Regions from separate parts of the Qipengyuania sp. Mu-71 genome, predicted to be linked through region 2. Evidence: predicted binding sites of a transcription regulator. Region 2 holds the regulator's gene; each other region holds the start of a gene.
The links. Region 2 encodes LexA, which represses DNA repair genes until DNA is damaged. Its sites were predicted from a motif close to GTTCCNCNCTTGTTCT; they were not measured.
Positions count from the first base shown of each region.

Region 1: V6B15_RS03495 (S24 family peptidase) is a predicted target of LexA. The motif match lies at 3,240-3,255, and genes of this name have one in related genera.
Region 3: recA (recombinase RecA) is a predicted target of LexA. The motif match lies at 3,019-3,034, and genes of this name have one in related genera.

Region 1 covers NZ_JBAJHR010000001.1:699,217-704,769, forward strand. The annotation lists gene V6B15_RS03475 (acetolactate synthase large subunit) at 1-584, shown strand, start outside; gene V6B15_RS03480 (aldehyde dehydrogenase family protein) at 609-2,042, shown strand; gene V6B15_RS03485 (hypothetical protein) at 2,635-2,988, opposite strand; gene V6B15_RS03490 (hypothetical protein) at 2,978-3,193, opposite strand; gene V6B15_RS03495 (S24 family peptidase) at 3,365-4,006, shown strand; gene V6B15_RS03500 (hypothetical protein) at 4,019-4,396, opposite strand; gene V6B15_RS03505 (MBL fold metallo-hydrolase) at 4,517-5,158, shown strand; gene V6B15_RS03510 (MAPEG family protein) at 5,244-5,553, opposite strand, start outside.
Region 2 covers NZ_JBAJHR010000001.1:1,159,292-1,164,844, forward strand. The annotation lists gene gltX (glutamate--tRNA ligase) at 1-514, opposite strand, end outside; gene V6B15_RS05750 (ComEC/Rec2 family competence protein) at 543-2,747, shown strand; gene lexA (transcriptional repressor LexA) at 2,741-3,430, opposite strand; gene trpC (indole-3-glycerol phosphate synthase TrpC) at 3,578-4,363, opposite strand; gene trpD (anthranilate phosphoribosyltransferase) at 4,365-5,357, opposite strand; gene V6B15_RS05770 (anthranilate synthase component II) at 5,354-5,553, opposite strand, start outside.
Region 3 covers NZ_JBAJHR010000001.1:897,047-902,599, forward strand. The annotation lists gene V6B15_RS04515 (DUF2062 domain-containing protein) at 1-491, shown strand, start outside; gene V6B15_RS04520 (response regulator) at 491-2,962, shown strand; gene recA (recombinase RecA) at 3,112-4,176, shown strand; gene V6B15_RS04530 (glutathione S-transferase family protein) at 4,373-4,999, shown strand; gene V6B15_RS04535 (nucleotide sugar dehydrogenase) at 5,096-5,553, shown strand, end outside.

The sequences.
Region 1 (5,553 bases), 460 kb from region 2:
GCTTCCCGATCTTCCCGCCGCATCTCGTCCAGCAGGTGCGCGAGAGCATGCCTGATGACGGGATCATCTGTCTCGATAACGGCGTCTACAAAATCTGGTTCGCGCGCGGCTATTGCGCCTCGCAGCCCAACACCGTGCTGCTCGACAATGCGCTCGCCACGATGGGCGCGGGGCTGCCCAGCGCAATGATGAGCGCGATGCTTTATCCCGACCGCAAGATCATGGCGATCTGCGGCGATGGCGGGTTCATGATGAACAGCCAGGAGATGGAAACCGCGGTGCGTTTGGGGCTGAACCTGATCGTGCTGATCCTGCGCGACGATGCCTATGGCATGATCCGCTGGAAACAGGCGAACATGGGGTTCGAGGATTTCGGCCTGACCTATGGCAATCCCGATTTCGTCAAATATGCCGAAAGCTACGGCGCGCAGGGCCACCGCGTCGAAAGCAGCGATCACTTAAGCGAACTGCTCGCGCATTGCCGCGATACGCCGGGCGTCCATCTGATCGACTGCCCGGTCGATTACACCGAGAACGACCGGATATTGAACCACGATATCAAGGAACTGAGCGCGAAGCTCTGAGATTGACCGGGTGAAGGAGACGACATGCCCACGCTCAAGGACACCTATCCGCTCTATCTCAACAACAAGGCCGCGCAGCCGAACACCGATCTGGCGGTAACCGACAAGTTCACCGGCGAGGTGGCTTTTCGCACCGCGCTCGCCAGCCCCGAGATCATCGACGAGGCGATTGCGGGGGCGGTGAGGGCGGCCGAACCGATGGCGCAGCTCGCCAGCTACGAACGCCAGGCGGTGCTGCAGCATTGCGTCGAGCGGTTCACCGAACGCTTCGACGAGCTCGCCTATGCTTTGTGCGTCGAAGCGGGCAAGCCGATCAAGGACAGCGAGGGCGAGGTTACCCGGCTGATCGACACCTTCCGTATCGCAGCGGAAGAATCGGTGCGCATGGTTGGCGAGGTCATGCCGTTGGATATCTCCGCGCGCGCCAGGGGCTATCAGTCGATCTGGAAGCGCTATCCGATCGGGCCGTGCAGCTTTATTTCGCCGTTCAACTTCCCGCTCAACCTCGCCGCGCACAAGATCGCGCCCGCGATCGCGGTGGGGTGCCCCTTCGTGATGAAGCCCGCCAGCAAGACCCCGCTGGGCGCGATCATCATGGGTGAGGTGCTGGCCGAAACCGACCTGCCCGAAGGCGCGTTCAGCGTGCTGCCCGCCAGCCGCGACGGGGCCGACCTGTTCACCGTGGACGAACGGCTCAAATTGCTCAGCTTTACCGGTTCGCCCGCCGTCGGGTGGGATTTGAAGGCGCGCTGCGGCAAGAAGAAGGTCGTGCTCGAACTGGGCGGCAATGCGGCGGTGGTGGTCGACCACGACGCCGATCTCGACGATGCGCTCGAGCGGATCATTTTCGGTGCCTTCTACCAGAGCGGGCAAAGCTGCATCGGCGTACAGCGGATCATCGTGCATGCAGATGTCTACGACCGCTTCAGGGACATGCTCGTCGCCAGGACCAAGACGCTGGTTGCGGGCGATCCCAAGGACCGCGACACCTTCATCGGCCCGATGATCTCCGAAGGCGAGGCGAGCCGCCTCAAGGGCTGGATCGACGAGGCGGTCGAAGGCGGCGCGGCGCTGCTCACCGGCGGCGGCTGCAAGGGCAATATGCTCGAGGCAACGCTGCTTGAGGGGGTGGACAAGGATGCCAAGGCACTCAACGAAGAAGCCTTCGGCCCGCTCGCCATCCTGCAGAAGTTCGAGCATTTCGACGAGGCGCTGGCCGAAGTGAACCGCTCCACCTACGGGCTGCAGGCGGGCATCTTCACGCGCGATTTGTTCAAGATGTTCGATGCCTGGGACCGGCTAGAAGTCGGCGGCGTGGTGATCAACGACGTCCCCAGCTACCGCGTCGACAACATGCCCTATGGCGGCGTGAAGGATTCAGGGTTGGGGCGCGAGGGCACCAAATTCGCGATGGAGGACATGACCGAGATCCGGAACCTGGTGATCCGGCGCGGGTGATTTGGGCGGCGGAAGGGCCGGTTCGTGCTTTGTCCGCCTGAAAGCAGACGGTTTGTAAACGACCCGATTGCGGACATTGGGTATTTGGCTTAGCAATTCTACATGGACAGCTTCGACCTTTTCGAGAAGTTCGTTGGGATGCTGGGGTGAGGTGGCTCATTACTTGCGTCGTGGCACTAGTGTCACTCTTATCCGCTTGCTCGAAGACGAACGATTCCGACCGGTTGCCATACGGCACGAGGGAAAATGCAAGGCTTGCGGCTGAAGAGTGTGGGGTCAAGACCTGGTACTGGGGAAAGGCAATCCCGATGCATGGTCCAGACTCTGAGCATCCATCTTTTGCTTTTGATCCTGAGCTAGATTCGGATGGCAAATCCAATGAAGCTAATTTCAGCAAGATTTATGATTGCCTTCACGCCTCGTTCGCGCGGCAGAAGGTGCGGATCAATTTAGCAGGTGCCGCCTAGCCGAAACCGGACATCTCCTCGATCCTCATCATAGGAGAATGTTAGCAATAGTAGTCCGCTTTCCACCCAAATTCAGCCGTTCCCACAATACGTAACGCGTGACGAAAGCTGCCATGCGTACAGCCTCAGCTCTCTTCAAGAAGGAGCAATTCGCAACGTACAATCAGCCGCGGCTCGGGGGTGAGGCGGTGTTCGACTTCCACGACGCCTGCATCGGCGACCAATTGGCCGGGGATGGCGAATTCGTGATCGGGCAGGGCGGCCACGAACTCTTCGCCGGCCTCGACCGCATCGCCGCCTGCGAACAGGATTGCGAGGCTGTGCCGCGTGCCCGCGAAGGTGATGCTGGCCCAGGCCTTCTCGGTATGCGTCAGCACCTGCCCGCGATGCTGGTGCAGGTCGGCCAGCGCGGCGCGCAGGCGATCGGCGGCGGTGCGGCGTGCGCGCGGCGGGCGGGGCGGGGCTGTTTCATCCGACATGCGCGGTCTCCTGCGTGGATGCTGCTTCGCGCGCCGCCTGGAATCCGGCCATGAAACCGCGGATGCGCTGTTCGGTGCGATCGCGCGGCTCGCGGCCCATGCGCAGATCGAGCACGAAGCGCGGATCATGCGCCGCAAGGCGGCCGAACTTGGTGGCCGCCATCTCGTGCTGGCGAAGGAATTTCTCGACGGATCGGATCAGCATCGCGGGCTCCCCAATAGGCTGGTCAGACAGGCGAATCGCTCGCCGTGTTCCTGATTCGTTCCAGCCGAAATCCTACTTGTCTAGGAAAAATCCTATGCTATAGGAATTTTCTCGCATGCTCCGTCCTGCGCGACGCGGGTCGGATGACGGCGGGCTTGAGGACACGGTCTTATGAGTGAAGCGATGACGCCGGACCGCGCGAAGCTGGTCGAACTGGCCGAGGCCGGGCGCACCAGCCTTGCCTCGCTATCCGCCATGCTCGGCCGCAATCCCAGCTATCTGCAGCAATTCGTACGCAAGGGATCACCGCGCAAGCTGGAGGAGGCGGACCGGCGGCGGCTGGCCGAGTTCTTCGGCGTGTCCGAGGTCGAACTGGGTGCCCATCCAACCCATGCGCACACCGTTGCCGCGGACGAGTTCATCACCGTACCCCGCCTCCCGCTCGATGCCTCGGCGGGGCCGGGCGCATTTTCGGCGGAGGAAATTTTCTTCGACAGCTTCCGCTTCAGCCGCCGCTGGCTGCGCGAAATGGGGCTGGAGGGCGCCGATCTCACCGCGATCCGCGTCGAGGGCGACAGCATGGAGCCGACGCTGCGCAGCGGCGACGAGATCTTCGTCGACCGCAACAAGCGTTCGGGCGAAGGCATCCATGTCGTGCGCATCGGCGATGCGCTGCACGTCAAGCAGGTCCAGGCCAGCGCACCGGGCCGCATCGCGCTGATCAGCGCCAACGAAAGCTACGCCCCGATCGACCTCGCGCGCGACGAGGTCGAGGTGATCGGCCGGGTTGTATGGAAAGGGGGGCGGGTGTGACCCGCCACGCCGCTACGAGGGCCGCTTGATATAATCGTCCGAGCGCAGCGTGAGCATATAGTCAGCGATCACCTCGATATCCTCGTCGACCAGGTCGACATCCATCTGCATCGGGTAATTGTGTGCATCCGACAGGAAGGTCACCAGCGTGTCGCGCGTCAGGCCGGGGCTGTTGGCGATGTCCGCGAAGCCCGGCGCCTGCGGGTTCACCGATACCGCATTGTCCTTCACCGCGTGGCATTCGCCGCAGATCGCGGTGACATAGTCGGGCACTGCATCCGCATCCGCCGCGGCAGTGCTCGGCGCCGCCGCCGGGGCGGCTACGGGGCCGGCGGATTGGCAGCCTGCCAGCAACAGGAACGCCAGGGCCATGACTTCGACTATTCGCACGGTAACTCTCCTTTGCCTGCCCGATAGCACAAAGTCGGAGATGCGCCTTGTTTTCGATCACAAACCGGACCACTTTCCCCAGCAATGGAAAACAGCACGCAAACGCCCGCTACCCCGCCGATGAAGGCGGGCATCGTCCCCGTAACCCCGCTGCAGCAGAATTGCTCGCTGATCTGGTGCACCGCGACCAACAAGGGCGCGCTGATCGATCCGGGCGGCGATCTCGACAAGCTCAAGGCGGCGGTCGCCAAGAGCGGGGTGGAGCTGGAGAAGATCCTCATCACCCACGGCCATCTCGATCATTGCGGCGAGGCGGGCGTGCTGGCGAAGGAACTCGGCCTGCCGATCGAGGGCCCGCACGAGGCCGACCGTTTCTGGATCAGCCGACTCGACGAAGACGGCGCGAAATACGGTATGCAGGCCGAAGTGTTCGAACCCGACCGCTGGCTGGTTGACGGCGACACCGTCACCGTCGGCGACCTCACGCTCGAGGTCATCCACTGCCCCGGCCACACGCCCGGTCACGTGGTCTTCTTCCACCGGCCGAGCAAATTCGCCGTAGTCGGCGACGTCTTATTCCAGGGCAGCATCGGCCGCACCGATTTCCCGATGGGCAACCACCAGGACTTGATCGACGCGATCACGCAGAAGCTGTGGCCGCTGGGCAATGACGTGACCTTCATCCCCGGCCACGGCCCGACCAGCACCTTCGGCCAGGAACGCCAGACCAACGCCTTCGTGAGCGATTACGCGCTTTCTTGATTTTTCTAGGATGCGCTATCGACCTCCGTCGATACGGTGCCGCAAGGGAAGCGCGGACGCGCTTCCCGCACGCAACAAGAACCTCCTACATCACGCCCAGCGTGATCAGCACCGCCACCACGGCAAGGCCCAGCTGTACCAGCATGGTGATGATCACCCCGAGCGGGCGACCGCGTGCCAGCGCGCCGCCATCCATGCCGAGTCCGTGCGCCACGCGTCCGAGCATATAGGCCGCGACCACCCAAGCGAGCCATTCGCCGCCCTTTGCCGCCAGTTCGATTGCCGCGACGAGAACCAGCACGAAGGCAGTGTTCTCGACGAAATTGAGCTGTGCGCGCATGCGCGCGGTCAGCGGGCCCCCGGCATCGTCGCCGATCGAAACCTTCTGTTGCGCG
Region 2 (5,553 bases):
CCGTGACCTTGCCCTGGACCTGGTCCTGGATCGTGGTTTCGCCATCGGTCGGAACCTTGAGGCGGACTACATAGGGCGCGCCCTCGGGCGCTTCGCTTGCGTCGCGATCGCGCCACCGGCGGTCGTAGCGCATCGGCTGCTTGTTGGCGCGCTGCTCGGCGCGCATTGCCTCGAGCTCTTCGGGCGTGGCGAAGCATTTGTAGGCGTGTCCCGCGTCGAGCAGCTTGTGCGCGACCTCGGCGTGGCGTTCGGCGCGGTCGGACTGGAAGATCGGCGGTTCGTCGAAGTCGAGGCCGAGCCAGTCGAGCCCCTCGATGATCTTGTCGATGGCGTCCTGCGTGCTGCGTTTGCGATCAGTATCCTCGATGCGCAGCAAGGTGCGACCGCCATGGTGCCGCGCATAGAGCCAGTTGAACAGTGCCGTACGCGCGCCGCCGATATGGAGATATCCGGTGGGCGAGGGAGCGAAGCGGGTGACGACCGGAGGGGTCTCGCTGCCACTATCGCTTGCCATTGTCACTCGCTTCCTTTCAAACACTTGCATGGCGACGCAGGGGACGCCTTCGGTACCGATGGGGGAGGCGGACGAAGCGGCCCGCCCCGCAGTGCCGCGCCCTTGGCGCATGCGCGATCTCTTGTCCAGTTTCGCCGGGCGATCCGAAGCATTTCTGGAAGGCGCGCAATTCGACCGAGGACCGTGGCTGGCGGTCGCGTTCGCCGCGGGCATCGGGCTGTGGTTCTATCTCGGTGCGCCATGGCAGTGGCTGGCGACAATCGGCGGCGCGTTAGCCGCTGCGGCCATGGCCTTCGCGCGGTGGCGCGGCAGGGACGGACGTGCCTACTTGCTGGCCGCAAGCCTGTCGGTCCTGATCGCCCTGGCGCTCGGCATGTCGCTGGTATGGGCGCGCTCGGCGATGGTGGGGGCGGAGCCGATTGCGTATCCGCGGTTCGAGCGGATCGACGGGCGTGTCCTCGAGCGCGAGGAGCAACCGGCGGAGGACCGCGTCCGGCTTGTCCTCGCCGCGCGCGATGCGGAGACCGGGCGGGCGGTCGCCTATCGCGTGAACCTGCCGCTGGCGAAGGACCGGCCCGGCTTGCGCGAGGGCGCGCGGGTGCGGCTGTCGGCGCGGCTGATGCCGCCGTCCCCGCCAATCGTCCCCGGAGCGTATAATTTCGCGCGTCGGGCCTGGTTCGACGGGCTGTCGGCTACGGGATCGGTCGTGGGAGAAGTCGAGCTGGTCACGCCGCCGCCGCAGTCGCGCCTGACCGTGGCCTCTATCCAGCGGCGGCTGTCGGCGCATGTGCGCAGCCGGCTCGACAGCACGGCGGGGGCGATTGCCGCGACACTGGCGAGCGGCGACCGCGGCGCCATTCCCGAACGCGACGAGGAGGCCATGCGCGACGCGGGGCTGACCCATCTGCTGTCGATCAGCGGGCTGCATGTCAGCGCGATCATCGCGGCGAGCTATATCGTGGTCCTGAAGCTGCTGGCGCTGTGGCCGTGGCTGGCCCTGCGGGTGCGGCTGCCGCTGGTCGCTGCGGGTGCAGCGGCGCTGGCGGGGATCGCCTATACGCTGCTGACGGGCGCGCAGGTGCCGACCGTGCGCAGCTGTATCGGCGCGTTGCTGGTGCTGGTTGCGCTGGCCTTGGGGCGAGAACCGCTTTCGCTGCGGATGGTCGCGATTGCCGCAGGCGTGGTGCTTGCGCTGTGGCCGGAATCTTTGGTCGGACCGAGCTTCCAGATGAGCTTTGCGGCCGTCATCGCGATCGTCTCGCTGCACAATGTCCAGGCGGTGCGCGATTTTCTCGCGCCGCGCGAGGAAAGCGGGCTGCGCCGGTTCCTGCGGCGAACCGCGATCCTGTTCCTGACCGGACTGGTCATCGAACTCGCGCTGATGCCGATCGTGCTTTTCCACTTCCATCGTGCGGGCGTTTACGGCGCGGCGGCCAATCTGGTTGCCATTCCGCTGGTGACCTTCGTGTCGATGCCGCTGGTGGCACTGGCGTTGGCGCTCGACCTGATCGGCGCGGGTGCGCCCGTGTGGTGGCTGGTCGGGCATTCGCTCGACCTGTTGCTGGGTATTGCGCATCTGTTTGCCGAGCAGCCGGGTTCGGTCAAGCTGGCCCCGCGGATCGGGATGGGTGCTATCACGCTCTATCTGTGCGGCGCGCTGTGGCTGGCGCTGTGGCAGGGCAGGGCGCGCCTGTGGGGGCTTGGGCCCGTCGTGATGGCTGCCATCCTGATGATTCAGGCCCCGGTGCCCGATATCCTGATCACGCGCGACGGGCGCGATATCGGCATCGCAAACGAGGCCGAACGGCTGCTGGTGCTACGCGATAGCGAGGGTGGATATGCGCAGGAGAACCTGCTCGAACTCGCGGGGACCGATCGGCAACCGCTGGCTATCGCGGAGTGGCCGCACAGCCGCTGCAGCGCCGAATTCTGTTCGCTGACCGTCACGCGCGAGGGCCGTGCCTGGTCGCTCCTGATCGCACGTAGCCGGGACCTGGTGGAGGAGCGCGCGCTGGCCGCAGCCTGCCGGAACGCCGACATCGTCATCGCCGATCGCTTCCTGCCCCGCAGTTGCCGCCCGCGATGGCTCAAGGCCGACCGGCGTTTCCTCGAGCGAGAGGGCGGGGTCGCGCTCTATCTGGGCGCACGGCGTATCGACACCGTGGCGCAGGATCAGGGCGAGCATGGCTGGTGGCGCGCGCCGGAGGACAGGCGCGCGCCCCGGGGTCAGTGATACCGGCGCAGCAGACCGGCCAGCTTGCCTTGCACCTGGACACGGTGCGAATCGTAGACTTGCGGTTCGTAAGAGCCATTGGCGGGGTCGAGGATGACGCGCCCGGCGTCCTTGCGCAGATATTTGAGCGTGGCTTCCTCATTGTCGACCAGCGCGACCACGATTTCGCCGTCGCGGGCGCTATCGGTGCGCTTCACCAAGGCAAAATCGCCATCGAAAATGCCTGCTTCGATCATCGAATCGCCCGACACCTCGAGTGCGTAATGTTCACCCGGGCCGAGCAGAGCGGCGGGGACCGGCATGCTCGACTGGCCTTCGATCGCTTCGATCGGCGCGCCTGCGGCGATACGGCCGTGCAGCGGCACATCGATAATGTCATTGGCCGGTGCGGGCGCGACGGGCTTGGGCGTGATCGCCGATACCACGGAGTCGTTCGCAGGGGCGGGCTGTGCCGCGCCCATCACTGCGTTCTCGGGCAGCTTGACCACTTCGAGCGCGCGCGCTCGGTTGGGCAGGCGGCGGATGAAGCCGCGCTCTTCAAGCGCCGAGATCAGGCGATGCACGCCCGACTTGCTCTTGAGGTCGAGCGCTTCCTTCATCTCCTCGAAACTCGGCGAGATGCCGGTCTCTTCCAGACGCTGCTGGATAAAGCGGATCAATTCGTGCTGCTTGGCGGTCAGCATTGTGCGAACTCCCGTATCGCCTGTTCACAAAGCTGTGAACGAATACGGAACAATTAAGCAACCTGATTCGCCAAGTCAAGCAATCCCGCCATTTTCGAGTGATTTACACAGGAACACTTGTTCCCGATTTGCTCCACCGTTGCTGCGTCAGCGGCCGAGCAAGGCGCGGGTCGCCGCGGCAACATCCGCCTGACGCATCAGGCTTTCACCGACCAGGAAGGTGCGGACGCCCGAACGCGCGAGCCGCACACAATCATCGTGCGTCGTGATGCCGCTTTCGCCGACCAGCAGCGCGCCTTCGGGTGCGACCGGGGCCAGCATCTCGGTGGTAGCGAGGTCAGTGGTGAAGCTGCGCAAATCGCGGTTGTTGACGCCGATCAGGCGCGACCTGAGCTGCGCGGCGCGGTCCATCTCGGTGCGATCATGGACTTCGACCAGCACATCCATGCCGTGGTCCAGCGCCGCCGCCTCGATCTCGGCCATGAGGCCGTCTTCGAGCGCCGCGACAATGATCAGGATAGCGTCGGCCCCGATCGCGCGTGCTTCGGCAACCTGCCACGGATCGACCATGAAATCCTTGCGCAGTGCAGGCAAATCACAGGCTGCGCGCGCGGCAACCAGGTAATCTTCATGGCCCTGGAAATAGGGCGCATCGGTGAGCACCGAAAGGCAGGCAGCTCCGCCCGCAGCATAGGCGCGGGCATGCTCTGTGGGTTGGAAATCTTGGCGAATCAGACCCTTGGAGGGGGAAGCTTTCTTGATTTCCGCTATCAGGCCGAAGCCGTCCTGCTGTGCCCGAGCGAGGGCAGAATGGAACCCACGGGGCGCCGACTGCTCCTTCGCGAGCGCTTCGAGATCGGCGAGCGTGTGATCGCGCTTGCGTGCGGCCACCTCGTCGCGCTTGGTCGCACAGATTTGTTCCAGCTTGTTCATGTCAGGCGGTCATCGCGATCCAGTTTTCGAGCAGCGCCCTGGCCTTGCCCGAGTCCAGCGCTTCGGCAGCGATCTCCGCGCCCTCGGTCCATTCGTCGGTGCGACCGGCGATAATCAGCGTTGCCGCCGCGTTGAACAGCACCGCATCGCGGTAGGCGCCCGGGCTCCCGCCGAGCAGCGCCTCGAGCGCGCGGGCGTTATACGCCGGATCGCCGCCGCGGATCGCCTCGACCGGGGAATGCGGCAGGTTGGCTTCCACCGCGACCACGCGGCGCATTTCGAAATCATTGCCCTGGACATCGGCCAGTTCGTTACCGCCGGCGAGGCTCAGTTCGTCGAGTCCTTCGTCTCCCGAGGCAATGAAGGTGCGCTCGGTTCCCAGCTTGGCCTTTGCCGCGGCATAGATGGGCACATAGGCGGGCCGGGCGATGCCAATCAGCTGGCGTCTGACGCCAGCGGGGTTCGACAAAGGCCCCATCAGATTGAAGATCGTGCGCACGCCGAGCTTTTGCCGGATCGGCTGAATGCGGCCCATCGCAGGATGGTGGTTCTTGGCGAACAGGAAGCAAATTCCCAATTCGGCCAAAGTCTTCTCCGCGCTTCTTCCCGCTGCTTCCATGTCGAGACCGAGCGCTTCGAGCGTGTCGGCGGCGCCCGCCTTGCTGCTGGCCGCGCGATTGCCATGCTTGGCCACGGGCACACCGCAGGCGGCGACCACCAGGCTCACTGCGGTGGAGACATTGAGCGTGTGATGGCCATCGCCGCCCGTGCCGCAGCAATCGACCGTCCCCTCGGGGGCAGCGATCGGGATCAGCCGTGCCCGCAGCGCGCGCGCCGCGCCGGCGATTTCGTCGGAGGTTTCGCTGCGCGCCGACATGTCGACCAGGAAACGCGCGATATCCTCGTCGCCCGTCTCACCATCGAGGATCCAGCCAAAGACCTCTTCGGCCTCGGCCTCTCCAAGGTGTTGCCTGGCGTCGGGGAGCGTCTTCATGCGGGGACCTTGGCGGGAATACCGCAGAGGGCGAGGAAATTGGCCAGCAAGGCATGGCCATGTTCGGTCGCGATGCTTTCGGGATGGAACTGGACGCCGTGGATCGGCAGGTCGCGGTGGCGGAAGCCCATCACGCTGGTGCCGTCGAGGCCGGGGGTTTCGCTGGTGGCGTTGATCGCGAGGCAGTCCAGATTGT
Region 3 (5,553 bases), 260 kb from region 2:
CCGAATTGTGGCGCTTTACCCGGCGCAGCGTCCCGCGCGGCGTGGCGCTGGGCATCTTCGCGGGCTTTATCGTACCGGTGGGCCAGATCTTCCTGGCCGCCTTCATGGCGCTGCCCGCACGCGCCAATGTGCCGCTGTCGACGCTGGTGACCTTCATCACCAACCCGTTCACTTTTCCGTTCTGGGCACTGGTGGCGAACAAGATCGGCGTCTTCATCCTCAAGGTCGATCTGGCGGCCACGGGCGGCGCAGCACAGGAAGAAATTTCCAGCGGGCGCTGGTCCTGGTTCATCGAAATGTTCGAAGGGGTCGGGGTAACCGTGCTGGTGACCGTGTTCGGCTTCATCGTGCTTGCGATTGTCGGGGCGGCGTTCGGCTATGTTTTTGCCGGCGTTGTCTGGCGCTTCGTCGTTGCGCGCAAGCGCCAGCGCCGTCTGCGCATAATGGAGCGGCGCTTCGACCACCGCGTGGATGAGGATCCCGAGACGTGATGGTGCAGGAGGACAACCCGGTCACCCGGCTGCCTCCGCTGCCGCTCATGCTCGGCGTCGCGGCTGCCGGGATCGTTTCCGTATCGCTGGTATGGCTGGTCGGCCAGCAGACCGTCGTCGCCCTGGCCTATGGCGGTGCGCTGGTAGCGGTGCTGTTGATGCTGCTGCTCGCGGCCCGCCTCAAGACTGCTCCGGTCGAGGGGGATACGCTCCAGCCAGATTGGTCGGTGACCAGCGTCGCGATCGAGAACCGCCGGCGGGCGGTGGTGATCATCGACCGGGCAAACCGGATGGTTTGCGCCAATTCGACTTATGAAAGCTGGTTCGACAGCATCTCCTCGCCTTACGACCTGGCCTTCGATACCAGCTCGCGCGAAGCGGTAATCGCGGGCGCGCGTGACGCCTGGCGCGACGGGTCGGCCAAGGTTGCCGAAGTGCGGCTCGAGGGTCTGGAGGCTCACTACCAATTGCAGATCGATCGCAGCGGACGGGGCGAGGCCTATCTGGTCTGGCGCTTCACCGAATTGCGCGAAGAACGCAGCTATGAAGGCCTGTCCGAGCGCCTTTCGGGCCGCTTTGGCGAGGTGATCTCACGGTCGGGTCTCGAACTCGCACTGGTGGGACCCGATGGCGTTGTCCTTACCACCACCCCTGGACTGGCGGAACGCGCCACCGGTAGCCGGGACAACTCGCTCGGCGGGCTGGAATTCGTGCAATTGCTGCGCTCGGATGATCGCGATCGCATCTTCTTCGCGCGCGAGGGGCAGCAGGGGTCGCCGCAAACGCTGGTGCATGTGCCGCTCGACGCGCCTTCCGCCGACAAACTCAGCGATGCCGACCAGTCGCCTTCGCTGATGCTGCTGGTCGACAGTTCGGTCGGCCTCGGCGGGGGCTGGGAAGGGAGCGGCAAGGCCGCCATTCCGCAGCTTGAAGCGCTGCTCTCGGCGCTGCCGCTGGGTCTGGCGCTGACCGATCGCGACGGGCGCTTCCTGTTCGCCAACAAGGCGTTCCTGCGCGCGGTCGAGCGGGTCGATCGCGGACTGCCGCAATTCCCGTCCGACCTCGTCGTGCGCGAAGACAAGGCCGCGCTGGCCGATACCGTCCGGCGCTTCGCCAAGGGCGCGACCGCGAGCGGCGACATGGCGGTGCGGCTGGCGAACGACAAGGAAGAGCCGGTGTCGATCGGCCTCGCCGGTGTGCGCGGGCTGGGCGATGCGGCGGTGCTGCTGTCGATCTCCGATTCCTCGGAAGAGAAACGCCTCCGCCGCCAGGTCGCGCAGGCGACCAAGATGCAGGCGGTCGGCCAGCTGGCCGGCGGTGTGGCGCATGATTTCAACAACGTGCTGACTGCGATCATCGGCTATTGCGACCTCATGCTCTTGCGGCATACGCCGGGTGACAGCGATTACGATGACATCCAGCAGATCAAGGCCAATTCGAACCGCGCGGCCAGCCTGACGCGGCAATTGCTCGCCTTCAGCCGCCAGCAGACCCTGCGCCCGGTCGTGCTGCAACTGCCCGACGTGGTCAGCGAGGTCAGCCAGCTGCTCAAGCGGTTGATGGGCGAGAAGGTCGAGTTTTCGGTGCGCCACGACCGCGAGCTGGGCTCGGTCCGCGCCGATCCGCAGCAGCTCGAACAGGTCATCATCAACCTTGCGGTCAATGCGCGCGATGCAATGCAGATGAATGCGATCAAGCGCGGCAAGCAGGACTGGAAGGGCAGTCTGACGCTGGCCACGCGCCGGGTATCGGCACGCGATGTGCGCAAGATGGGCATCGATATCATGCCCGCGGACGATTACACCGTGCTGATCGTGCAGGACACCGGCGGCGGCATTCCCGACGAGCATCTCAACAAGATATTCGAACCCTTCTTCACCACCAAGGAGCAGGGCAAGGGCACCGGGCTCGGCCTGTCGACCGTCTATGGTATCGTCAAGCAGTCGAACGGCTTCATCTTCGCCGACAATGTGCAGGGGCCCGACGGAACGCTGATTGGCGCGCGCTTCACCATGTACCTGCCGGTACACAAGGGCGAACTGCCTGCCATCATGCGCCGCGAAGAGCCTGAGGAAACGAATGCGACCGAATGGTCGGCGGGTGGGAAGCTGCTGCTGGTCGAGGACGAGGACATGGTCCGCGCCGTCGCCGAGCGCGCGCTTGCCCGCGCGGGCTATACCGTGACCACCGCCGCCGACGGCGAAGAGGGGCTGGGCGCGATCGCCAACGGCACGACCGAGTTCGACCTGATCGTGTCGGACGTCGTCATGCCGACGATGGACGGGCCCGCGATGGCCCGCGCGATCCGCAAGGTGAAACCGAAGATCCCGATCCTGTTCATGTCGGGCTATGCCGAAGAGCAGCTCCGCAACGAGATCGACATCGAGGACATGCACTTCATCCCCAAGCCGTTCAGCGTCCAGCAGATCAATGCCAAGGTCGCCGAAGTGCTGAGCGAACATCGCAAATAGGCGGGGTTCGCCGCTGGTTTTTTGCCGAGCGGAACATAGCAGGAAAACTTTTTCCTGTTCCCCACTTGTTCTTGCGGAACAAAGCCGATACATACTGCGCCAGTTGAAGAGTCGGTAGCCGACTCTGGCCAAGTGCAGGAGGTAGTGTCATGGCGGCAAGTCTGAAGCTCGTAGAGGACAAAAAAGTGAACGCAGACCGCCAGAAGGCATTGGACGCCGCGCTCGCACAGATCGACCGCGCATTCGGCAAGGGTTCGGCAATGAAGCTGGGCCAGAAGGAAGCCATGCAGGTGGAATCGATTTCCACCGGCTCGCTCGGCCTCGACATCGCGCTGGGCGTGGGCGGCTTGCCCAAGGGCCGCGTGGTCGAGGTTTACGGTCCGGAAAGCTCGGGCAAGACCACGCTGGCGCTGCATGTCATCGCCGAAGCGCAGAAGGCGGGCGGCACCGCCGCCTTCGTCGATGCCGAACACGCGCTTGACCCGGTCTATGCCAAGAAGCTGGGGGTCGACATCGAGGAACTGATCGTTTCGCAGCCCGATACGGGTGAACAGGCGCTCGAAATTACCGATACGCTGGTCCGCTCGAACGCGATCGACGTGCTGGTGGTCGACTCGGTTGCTGCGCTGGTCCCCCGCGCCGAAATCGAAGGCGAGATGGGCGACAGCCATGTCGGTCTGCAGGCCCGCCTGATGAGCCAGTCGCTGCGCAAGCTGACCGGTTCGATCAACCGCTCCAAGTGCATGGTGATCTTCATCAACCAGCTGCGCATGAAGATCGGCGTGATGTACGGTAACCCCGAAACCACCACCGGCGGCAATGCGCTCAAGTTCTACGCCTCGGTGCGGCTCGACATTCGCCGTACGGGCCAGATCAAGGACCGCGACGAGGTGATCGGCAACGCCACTCGCGTCAAAGTGGTCAAGAACAAGGTCGCTCCGCCATTCAAGCAGGTCGAATTCGATATCATGTATGGCGAGGGTATTTCGAAGATCGGCGAGATCCTCGACCTCGGCGTCAAGGCCGGCGTGGTCGAGAAATCGGGCAGCTGGTTCAGCTATGACAGCGTCCGCATCGGCCAGGGCCGCGAGAACGCCAAGACCTTCCTCAAGGAAAATTCCGAGATGTGTGCCAAGTTGGAAGCCGCAATCCGCGGCCGCACCGACGAGGTCGCCGAAGAGATGATGACCGGTCCGGACGCGGACGAGGACTGAATTCTCTTCAAGCGGGAGCGCGTCGGCCCACATCCCCGGGCCCGCGTTACAGCCGGACTGTCCCCCGGCGCTTCCGAAAAACCGGAAAGCCGGTGCGCGCCGCTTCATGGCCGCACCGGCTTTTCCGTTTGTGGCATGGCCGCAGGCCAGTGGCAGCCCTAGGGTGCGGGCGAATCGTCCATTTGGGAGCGCCGCCATGACCATCACCGTCCACCATCTCAACAACAGCCGTTCGCAGCGCATCCTCTGGCTGCTTGAGGAACTGGGCGCGGATTACGAAGTGATCGCCTACCAGCGCGATGCCGAAACCAATCTCGCGCCGCCCGAGCTCGGCGAGGCGCATCCCCTCGGCAAGTCGCCGCTGATCGAAGATGATGGCGTATCCATCGCCGAAAGCGGCGCGATCATCCAATATCTGTGCGAACGCCATGGCGGCGAAAGCTGGCTTCCCGCGCGCGATAGCGAAGCCCATATCAGGCACCTTGAATGGATGCAGTTCGGCGAGAGCAGCTTTTTCGTCCCGGTGATGCTGAAGATCTACGCCGGCCGCCTTGGCGATGCCGCTGCGCCGCTGATGCCGCGCGTCGACGAGCAACTCGCCGCTCATGTTCGCTTCGCCGAGGACAACATCTCACCCGATCTCCATTTCGTCGGCGACGGCTGGACCGCTGCCGATGTGATGATGAGTTTCCCCGCCGAGATCGCGGTGATGCAGGGCTATGGCGAGCAAGCGCCGAAGCTCGCGCGCTTCGTCGAGGCAATCCATGCGCGGCCAGCGTGGCAGCGGGCGCGCGAGCGGGGCGGGCCCTACTTCATGTGGTGAGCAGGTGCGGGGCGGGGCTTGCAATCGCTTGCGCCTCCCCACAGAAGGCACGCGTTGTCGACCCTTGCGGCAGCGGATTGATATGCGGGTAATTCGATGAAGATCGCCGTTTTCGGGCTCGGCTATGTCGGCCTTTCCAATGCCATCATGCTGTCACAGCACAATTGTGTGATCGGTTGCGATATTTCGCCCGAGCGCATCGCCATGCTCGAGGATCGCCAATCGCCGATCCAGGACGAACTGCTCGAGCAATACCTACGCCGCGACGATCTCGACCTCGCCTTCACCACCGATCCTGCCACAGCGATCGAAGGCGCCGAATTCGCGGTGGTTGCCGTGCCCACCAATTACGATGTCGAGACCAACTTCTTCGATACTTCGGCGGTCGATGCGGTGATCGAACAGGTTCTCGCCGCCAACGACCGGGCGGTCGTGGTCGTCAAATCCACGGTCCCGGTGGGCTACGTCGGCCATGCGCGCGAACGCTTCGCCACCGACCGCATCATCTTCAGCCCCGAATTCCTGCGTGAGGGCAAGGCGCTTTACGACAACCT